Regions from separate parts of the Arthrobacter sp. TRD_SC_6 genome, predicted to be linked through region 2. Evidence: riboswitches for the same ligand, from Rfam matches in the RefSeq annotation. Region 2 holds a riboswitch; the other holds the start of a gene.
What was found. Region 2 has a riboswitch for thiamine pyrophosphate ahead of ACWA1U_RS00825 (ECF transporter S component). Riboswitches for the same ligand answer to the same signal wherever they lie in the genome.
Positions count from the first base shown of each region.

Region 1: it holds a riboswitch for thiamine pyrophosphate, as region 2 does, so the genes downstream of both, ACWA1U_RS11210 (bifunctional hydroxymethylpyrimidine kinase/phosphomethylpyrimidine kinase) here and ACWA1U_RS00825 (ECF transporter S component) in region 2, are expected to answer to the same signal.

Region 1 covers NZ_CM143953.1:2,377,505-2,381,641, reverse strand. The annotation lists gene obgE (GTPase ObgE) at 1-21, opposite strand, end outside; gene rpmA (50S ribosomal protein L27) at 153-413, opposite strand; gene rplU (50S ribosomal protein L21) at 482-790, opposite strand; gene ACWA1U_RS11210 (bifunctional hydroxymethylpyrimidine kinase/phosphomethylpyrimidine kinase) at 960-2,579, opposite strand; TPP riboswitch at 2,571-2,686, opposite strand; gene ACWA1U_RS11205 (Rne/Rng family ribonuclease) at 2,842-4,137, opposite strand, start outside.
Region 2 covers NZ_CM143953.1:172,663-176,799, reverse strand. The annotation lists gene ACWA1U_RS00850 (Na+/H+ antiporter subunit D) at 1-253, shown strand, start outside; gene ACWA1U_RS00845 (Na+/H+ antiporter subunit E) at 250-819, shown strand; gene ACWA1U_RS00840 (MrpF/PhaF family protein) at 816-1,073, shown strand; gene mnhG (monovalent cation/H(+) antiporter subunit G) at 1,081-1,464, shown strand; gene ACWA1U_RS00830 (DUF4235 domain-containing protein) at 1,468-1,728, opposite strand; TPP riboswitch at 1,863-1,976, shown strand; gene ACWA1U_RS00825 (ECF transporter S component) at 2,030-2,656, shown strand; gene ACWA1U_RS00820 (ABC transporter ATP-binding protein) at 2,658-4,130, shown strand; gene ACWA1U_RS00815 (energy-coupling factor transporter transmembrane component T family protein) at 4,127-4,137, shown strand, end outside.

The sequences.
Region 1 (4,137 bases), 1.4 Mb from region 2:
CCGGTCAACGAAGCTTGCCACGGTGTACTCCTCTTGCATAAATCACATCGATGCCGAGTCTATCCGGCTTAAAAGAAGGTGGGGTGAGCCAGTCTGGCTCACCCCACCGGAAATCTGACGCGTGTTGAACGCGCGGTGTGCGGTTGCGAGTACTACTCGGCTACCGCGCCCACGATGTTGACAACGCGGCGCCCGCGGCGGGTACCGAATTCAACGGCACCGGCCTCAAGGGCGAACAGCGTGTCATCCCCACCGCGGCCAACGTTGGCTCCGGGGTGGAAGTGGGTACCGCGCTGGCGGACGATGATCTCGCCTGCCTTGACAACCTGGCCGCCAAAGCGCTTGACGCCGAGGTACTGGGCGTTGGAGTCGCGACCGTTGCGAGTGGAACTCGCACCCTTCTTATGTGCCATCTGCTATGCCTGCCTTCTACTAAATTCTGGGAACCAGGAGAACCTGTTGGATCAGCAACCGCGAACGGTTACTTGATACCCGTGATCTTGACCTTGGTGAGCTCGGAACGGTGACCCTGGCGCTTCTTGTAGCCGGTCTTGTTCTTGAACTTCTGAATGACGATCTTCGGACCACGAAGGTTCTCGATGATCTCGGCAGTAACAGTAACCTTTGCGAGGTCATTTGCTGCTGAAGTTACCTTGTCGCCGTCGACCAGAAGGAGAGCAGGCAGCTTGAAGCTGGTGCCGGCCTCACCGGGGACGCGGTCAAGGGTAACGAGGTCTCCCACAGAAACCTTTTCTTGGCGGCCGCCTGCGCGGACAATCGCGTACACCACTTGGGAACTCACTTCTCTCGACGATCAAAACTGTTTTGCGTGCTGTTTTCCGGGGCCGTACGCCTTATCAGCGCAGCCGGAGGTGCTAAGTGCACTCGCGGCGCATACACGCCCCGAAGATAGTCATTTCAAAATAGACATACGAGGGCGCCCGCACCGAAGATCCAGATTACGGCAATCTCGCGGATTCCCGCAAATCAGGCCGTGTCGGCGCGTCGAAAAACTCATGTTCATACCAGGCCGAGGCCTCGAAAGCCGCAAGCATGCCGGATCGATCATACGGCGAAGCACTGCTGAAGGCAGTATCGGCGTAGTCGATAGCCCGGGACGTTGCTTCTGCGAACGCCGGATCCGAGTACGTCCTGATCCAGGCAGCGTAGGCATGCTCCCCGGGATTCTCGGACACACTCCACTGCGCATGCAGTGCCGTGCCCACATGGGCGTACAGCCAGTAGCAAGGCAACACCGCTGCAACGAGGACCGCATAACTGGAGTTCGCCGCTGCTGCCAGGAGATGGTCGACGTAGGCCTTGGTCACGGGTCCCTGCGCCGGTAAGGGACCCCGCCCATCGAGCCATGTGCGGTGAAGCTCGGATTCCACCTCCAGGCAGTTCCTCGCACCATTGGCCCAGAACAACTGCTCGGCTTCCGTCGGCGCAAGCGAACTGGCGCGGGCGAGCACTCGCGAGTACTCCCGCAGGTAAAGGGCATCCTGCGCGAGGTAGTAGGCGAACTGGTCTGCGGGTAGCGTGCCCTCTCCCAGCGCGGCAACAAATCCCAAGGAGCCTATCGCTTCACGGTGGCGTTCGGTGAGTGCCCAGGCCTGCTCACTGAAGCGGCGTTCCCCCATCCCTTCCACGGCTCCCTCCGTGTGCTCGTCGCTGTGCGCCCCGTCAAAGGCGTGGAAGTGATGGATCGGGCCGTTGCCCTCCCCCACCTGAAGTTCGTCAGCCCTTTCCAACGCACCGCGAAGCCATACCTTCACCGTGGCGAGGGATTGGTGCCAATCCCTCGTGCGTACCTGCACGGTTGCCAGCGCCGCGGACAGCGAGCATCCCGTCCCGTGGGTGTTGCGGGTCTGCACCCGCGGGCCACCAACCACCGTCACGGTTACTTCCGCTCCGGTCGGCTCCACGAGTGCGTCGGGGCAGTCTGTGCCGCCGAGATGCCCGCCCTTGACCAGAACCGCGGTACCTGCAGACGACGCCAGCTTCTTCCCCTGCTCGAGCGCTGCCTCCCAGGTCTTGGCCACCGGCTCACCCAGGAGGACAGCCAGTTCCGGGATGTTCGGCGTCACAAGGTCTGCCAGCGGCACCAGCGCACGCAGCGCGTCCTCCGCCTCGGTTGCCAGCAACCGGTCGCCACTGGTGGCAACCATCACCGGGTCTAGAACGACGACGGCGCCCGGCGCGGACGGCAGCCACTCACGCACCGTTCGGATAGTGTCTGCATCCCCGAGCATCCCGATCTTCACAGCGTCGATGACGACATCGTCGCTTACGGCCTGGAGCTGCTCGAGCAGGAATGACGACGGCGGCGTGTGAACGCTGCGCACGCCGCGGGTGTTCTGGGCGACCAGCGACGTGACCACTGCCATGCCGTATCCGCCATGCGCACCGATGCTCTTGAGGTCTGCCTGGATACCCGCACCGCCGGTCGGGTCGGTGCCGGCGATGCTGAGCACGCGTGGAATGGTGCCGACTCCGCCGCCGGGCAGCCTATCCTCCGACAATGCGGTGTTTGAATCGGTGTGTGGTTCGGTGTGCTCATCGAGCGTGCGAATACTCATTCGCGACATCCCTCCGCTAGGCCAGCGGCCGCCAGGTAAGCGGCCGTCTCTAGATCAGGTTCAACGCGTTTTATCTCAGCCGGGAGCCGGCACCGCGTGTCACTGCGCACAACCCTACCGCAGCAGCGGCGGGCCAACTCCTCTCACCGCAGACGGGCAGGAGCCAGCATGGGCACATCGTGAAGGCACGGGAACGGCGCGCCACGAAAACGTGGCGCGCCGTCAATACTGCTCCGGAACCCGGCTGGGCCGGAGAAACTGCCTACAAATCCGAGGCGGGAACTCCCACGCCCAGGATCATCGGCTCCTCCGTAGCTTTCGGCTTCTCCGCGACCTTCTCCACCTTCGCCACATGCTGGGTCCCGGCGGCAGTCGAAGCGTCACCGGCGGTACGTTCAATGGTGGCTCCTGATGCGGAACCCTGGGCGCTGCTGGCGACACGGCGGCGATTGCGGCGGCCCTTGGACGCCGGCTGGGCGCCTCCAGCCTGAGCAACGGAAGGATCCACAGAACCCCCCTCAGATCCGGTCTTCCAGAACTCTCTTGCCGGCTCGTTGGAGGCTTCCGCGGCCGGCCCGGAGTTGTTCCCGGAAGCTGCCGGTTGGTGCCGGTTGAACGCTTCCGTGAGGCTCTCCAGGGTCAGGCGAGGCTCCTCCGCGGTGGGGGCCGGGGCAGCATCTCCGCGAGGCAGCGTCACAGTCTCACCGTTGATGGTGAGGACCGAAGCGGACGCGTGCGGCTGCTCTTCCCGGTGATCCTCGTGCTCATGCGCCGCGTGGGTAGCAGCGGCAATGTTCGCGAGCGCCGCCCGGGCTGCTTCCGCGCGAGCCGCGCGCTCGGCGTCGTCGACCTTGGGCTCGGGAACGAGCGGTGCCTGCTCCTCCTCCGGAGGGCTCTTCACGCGGTTCCGTTTGCGCTCACTCCGGGTCATCTTTTCCTGGCGGAGGTGCTGCTGGTGATTCTCCCCCGAGACGGCATGACGCCGGTGTTCCACTGGCTCGTCGTGCGTCACGACACCGCGACCGCCACAGTGCTCACAGTTCTCGCCGAACACTTCGAGGAGCCCTGTGCCCATCCGCTTACGGGTCATCTGGACAAGGCCCAGCGAGGTGACCTCCGCAACCTGGTGCTTCGTCCGGTCACGGCCCAGGCACTCGACCAGGCGTCGCAGCACCAGGTCCCGGTTGGCTTCGAGAACCATGTCGATGAAGTCAATGACAATGATGCCGCCAATGTCGCGGAGACGCAGTTGGCGCACCACTTCCTCGGCCGCTTCAAGGTTGTTCTTGGTGACGGTTTCTTCGAGGTTTCCGCCGCTGCCGGTGAATTTGCCTGTATTGACGTCCACCACAGTCATGGCTTCCGTCCGGTCGATCACGAGTGATCCGCCCGAGGGCAGGAATACCTTGCGGTCGAGGGCCTTGTGGATCTGCTCATCGATGCGGCGCGCCTCGAAGATGTCTTCCTTCTGCGTCCACTTCTCGAGCCGTCCCACCAGATCGGGGGCCACGTACATGACGTACGCCTCAATGGTGTCCCATGCCTCTTCGCCGGAAAC
Region 2 (4,137 bases):
CTCCAGCCGGGTCAACACCCACAGCACCGGCCGATTCTCCGGACGGAACCCCGTGCATCTTCTGCCGCGCACCATGGTCGGTCCGACCATGGGCCTGGTAGCCCTCGGAGTGTCGCTGACCGTGCTCGCCGGACCGCTGTTCACCCTCAGCGACCAGGCCGCGCAGCAAATGCTCGAACGCACACCGTACATTGACGCAGTCCTTGGAGAAGGTTCAACGGAAGAAGCTGCCGAGGCAGGTGTTACGCCATGACCCGGCAACGCATACCGCTGCGCGTCGAGATCCCGCTGCTGATCTGGCTGACCCTGGTGTGGGGTGCGCTCTGGCAGGATTTCAGCCTGGGCAACCTCGTGTTCGGCGCGATCATCGCCTTCGCCGTTGCCAACCTGCTCTACCTGCCGCCGGTCGAGCTCAGCGGACGGTTCAACCTCATCTACGCCGTGGGCTTCGCCGGACGGTTCTTCACCCAGCTGGTGCTGGCCAGCGTCCAGGTCTTCTGGTTGGCGCTGACGCGTGGGCCCCGGCTGAAAAACGCCGTGGTCGCCGTCCGCCTGCGGAGTCCGTCGGACCTGCTGGTCACCGCCACGGGGCACGCGATCTCGCTCATTCCGGGCTCGCTGGTGGTGGAGGTGGACCGGTCAACCTCCACCCTCTACCTGCACTGCCTCAACGTGGATTCCCCTGAAGACGCCGAGGCTATCCGCCGCAACGTAAGGCGCACCGAGGAGTGGCTCATCAAGGTGATGGGAACGCGGGATGACCTCGCGCTGCTTCAGCCTGACCGCATCCCATCCGGTGAAGGGAGGGCACAACGGTGACAGTTGTCGTTGGAATCATCGCCGCCGTGTTGGGAATTTCCGCGCTCTGCGCGATCTACCGCGCGGCCAAGGGCCCGTCGATCCTGGACCGGGTACTGGCCGTGGATGTGCTGCTTGCGATCGTTGGGGGTGCGCTTGCCGTTGACATGGTGTTCAACCGGCATACCAACAGCCTGGTACTGCTGGTGGCAATCTCCGTGGTGGGGTTCATCGCCTCAGTGACTGTTGCCCGCTACGTCACGGACAGGAAGTGAGCGCCTGATGGAAACTTTTCTTGACGCCCTCGTTGCAATCCTGCTGCTTGGCGGGGCATCGATGTCCCTTGCTGCCGCGGTCGGGCTCCTGCGCTTTCCTGACCTGATGAGCCGGATGCACGCGGCCACCAAACCGCAGGTGCTGGGACTGCTGCTGTTCCTGCTGGCCATGGCAATGGAGTTCCGGAGCTGGGTTCTGCTTCCGGTGCTGGCACTGTGCTGGATTTTCCAGATCTTGACGGCGCCCGTATCGGCTCACATGGTGGGCCGGGCGGGCTACCGCACCAAGCACCTGCGCCGCGACCTGCTCAGCATGGACGAACTCGATGAAGTGGTGGAGCGTGCCGCCACCCGACGGCGTGCCGCGGAGGACCAGCCGCCGGGTGAGTGACGCTCAGGTAATGTGGCGCGTGCGCTGGTAGCGGTGGATTGCGCGCTGGGTGGTGCGGTTTGTCAGTACCCGGATGGTGGTGCTTACGGCACCGGAAACGACGGCGAACACGAGCGCCTCACGGAGGGTGTTCTCGAGACCGTCCTTGTCCTTCGGCGGCTCGTTGCCGGTGAATCGCTTCCACAAAAAATCGACGGCCTGTGTACTTACCAGCCCCGCAACGATTCCGAGCCCAACGCCCATCAGCTTGAAAAATGCCTGCATGCTGCCTCCTTCAGTCGGCTTACTTTCTTCCAGCGTAGCGTTTCGGGCCCGTCATGGCTTGCGCGGTGGCGGGCTGGACAAGATGACGACGGCGGCACCCAAGTACCGCGCGGGTGTAAACTCGGTATCGTTCTAAGCAACGACAGGGGAGCGCCGCCACATGTGGTGGGCGCTGAGAGTGCGGCACTCCGCAGACCCTCGAACCTGATCCGGCTAGTACCGGCGAAGGGAGTCGAGTTCTCAGGGTATTCGGCGTCCCGCCAGCTGCCCTCCCCTCCTGTACCCAGGAGGATTCCAAACCATGACTAGTACCCAGTCATCAAGCACCAACTCTTCAAACAAGCAACTGTCGCGCCGCCGCTATGAGTGGCGCGTTGTGGACATCGTCGTCGCGTCGGTGATCGCGGTCGCCGTCGGCGTCGTATTCTTCGCCTGGTCCGCCGGTTACAGTGGCATCAGTGCGTTGACGCTCGCCTACCCGCCGCTGAGCGGACTGTACTCGGGTGGCTGGCTGATTGCCGGCGTCCTCGGGGGGCTGATCATCCGTAAGCCGGGTGCGGCTATCTACTGTGAAGTGCTGGCTGCGGCCGTCTCTGCCCTGATCGGCACGCAGTTTGGTGTGGCGGTCCTGCTCTCAGGGCTCATCCAGGGCATCGGCGCGGAACTCATCTTTGCGCTCTTCCTCTACAAGCGCTGGAACATCGGCATTGCGTTGCTGGCCGGACTGAGCGCAGGCATCTTCCTCGCCGTCAGCGAGAACATCATGTACAACGCGATGTGGGCGCTGGACCACAAGCTCATGTACGGCGTCTTCGCTGCCATCTCGGGCGTGGTGATCGCAGGCCTACTGTCCTGGCTGGCCACCCGTGGACTCGCTAAAACGGGCGTCCTCTCATCCTTCGCAGCGGGCCGCACGGCTGACGTCTAGCATGGGCGCCTCAATCACCGCTGTTGAGTGGGGCTGGCGTCACCCCGGCCGCGCCAGATGGGCGGTCCGCGACATCAACCTCAGGGTGGAACCCGGCGAGCGTGTGCTGCTGCTCGGCGCATCGGGCGCGGGCAAGTCCACTCTGCTCCACGCCCTTGCCGGGGTGCTGGGCGATCACGACGAAGGCGAACAAGCCGGCGAACTGGTGGTCGACAGCCGGCATCCCGCGGACGTTCGCGGCCGGTCCGGGCTCGTTCTCCAGGATCCGGACACCCAGCTCGTCCTGGCCCGGGTGGGCGACGAAGTGGCTTTCGGGGCAGAAAACCTCGCCGTGCCCCGCAGCGAGATTTGGCCCCGCGTCCACCAGGCGCTCGACGACGTCGGGCTCGATGTCCCGCTCGACCACCCGACGACGGCGCTTTCCGGCGGGCAGAAGCAGCGCCTTGCTCTCGCGGCCGTGTTGGCGATGCAGCCAGGGTTGCTCCTGCTCGACGAACCCACGGCCAACCTTGACCCGGCTGGCGTGATCGAGGTGCGCGACGCCGTCATGCGCGTCCTTGAACGGACCGAAGCCACGCTCGTGGTCGTGGAGCACCGGGTGGAGGTGTGGGCCGACGTCGTGGACCGGGTGGTGGTGCTCGACGCCGACGGCGGCATCCTCGCCGACGGTTACCCCGGCGTCATCCTGCAGCAGGAAAACACGCGCGCCCGGCTCATCGAGGCAGGCGTCTGGGTTCCGGGTTACCGGCCGGAGACACCGCCGGTGACCGGTCAACCTGGATCAGATCTGCTCACTGCGGATGGACTCGCTGTGACACGCGCAAAGCGCGGACCGACAGTGCTCGACGGCGTTGACCTCACCCTTAGCGCCGGCGAGGCCGTCAGCATTCTCGGTCCGAACGGCGCCGGCAAATCCACGTTGGCCCTCACCTTGGCGGGCTTACTCAAACCGCGGGCCGGCACTCTGGCGGCGTCGGAAGCTCTCGCACGCGGGGCCGGAAGTGCGCCGCACCAATGGAAATCGGCCGAACTGGTGAGCCGGATCGGGACCGTTTTCCAGGAACCCGAGCACCAGTTCCTGACCCACACAGTGATCGACGAACTGGAATTCGGGCCGCGAAGGGTGGCCCGCCTGGAGGAGGCGGAAGTACGACGCCGGGTGGATGCCATCGCCGAACGTCTCCGGTTGACTGGGCTGCTCAAGGCCAACCCGTTCACGCTCTCCGGTGGAGAGAAACGAAGGCTCTCCGTGGCAACCATGCTCGCCACAGGACCCGCCGTGCTGATCCTTGACGAACCCACCTTCGGACAGGACGCCAACACGTGGGCGGAACTGGTGGCCCTGCTCGCTGAGCTCATATCGGGTGGGACTTGCGTGCTTTCGGTAACCCACGACCGCGACTTCACCGCTGCGCTCGGCGGCCGCAGCCTGCCGGTCGGTGGCGCCACCGCTGCGTTGGGAGTTCCCGCGTGAGCACTGA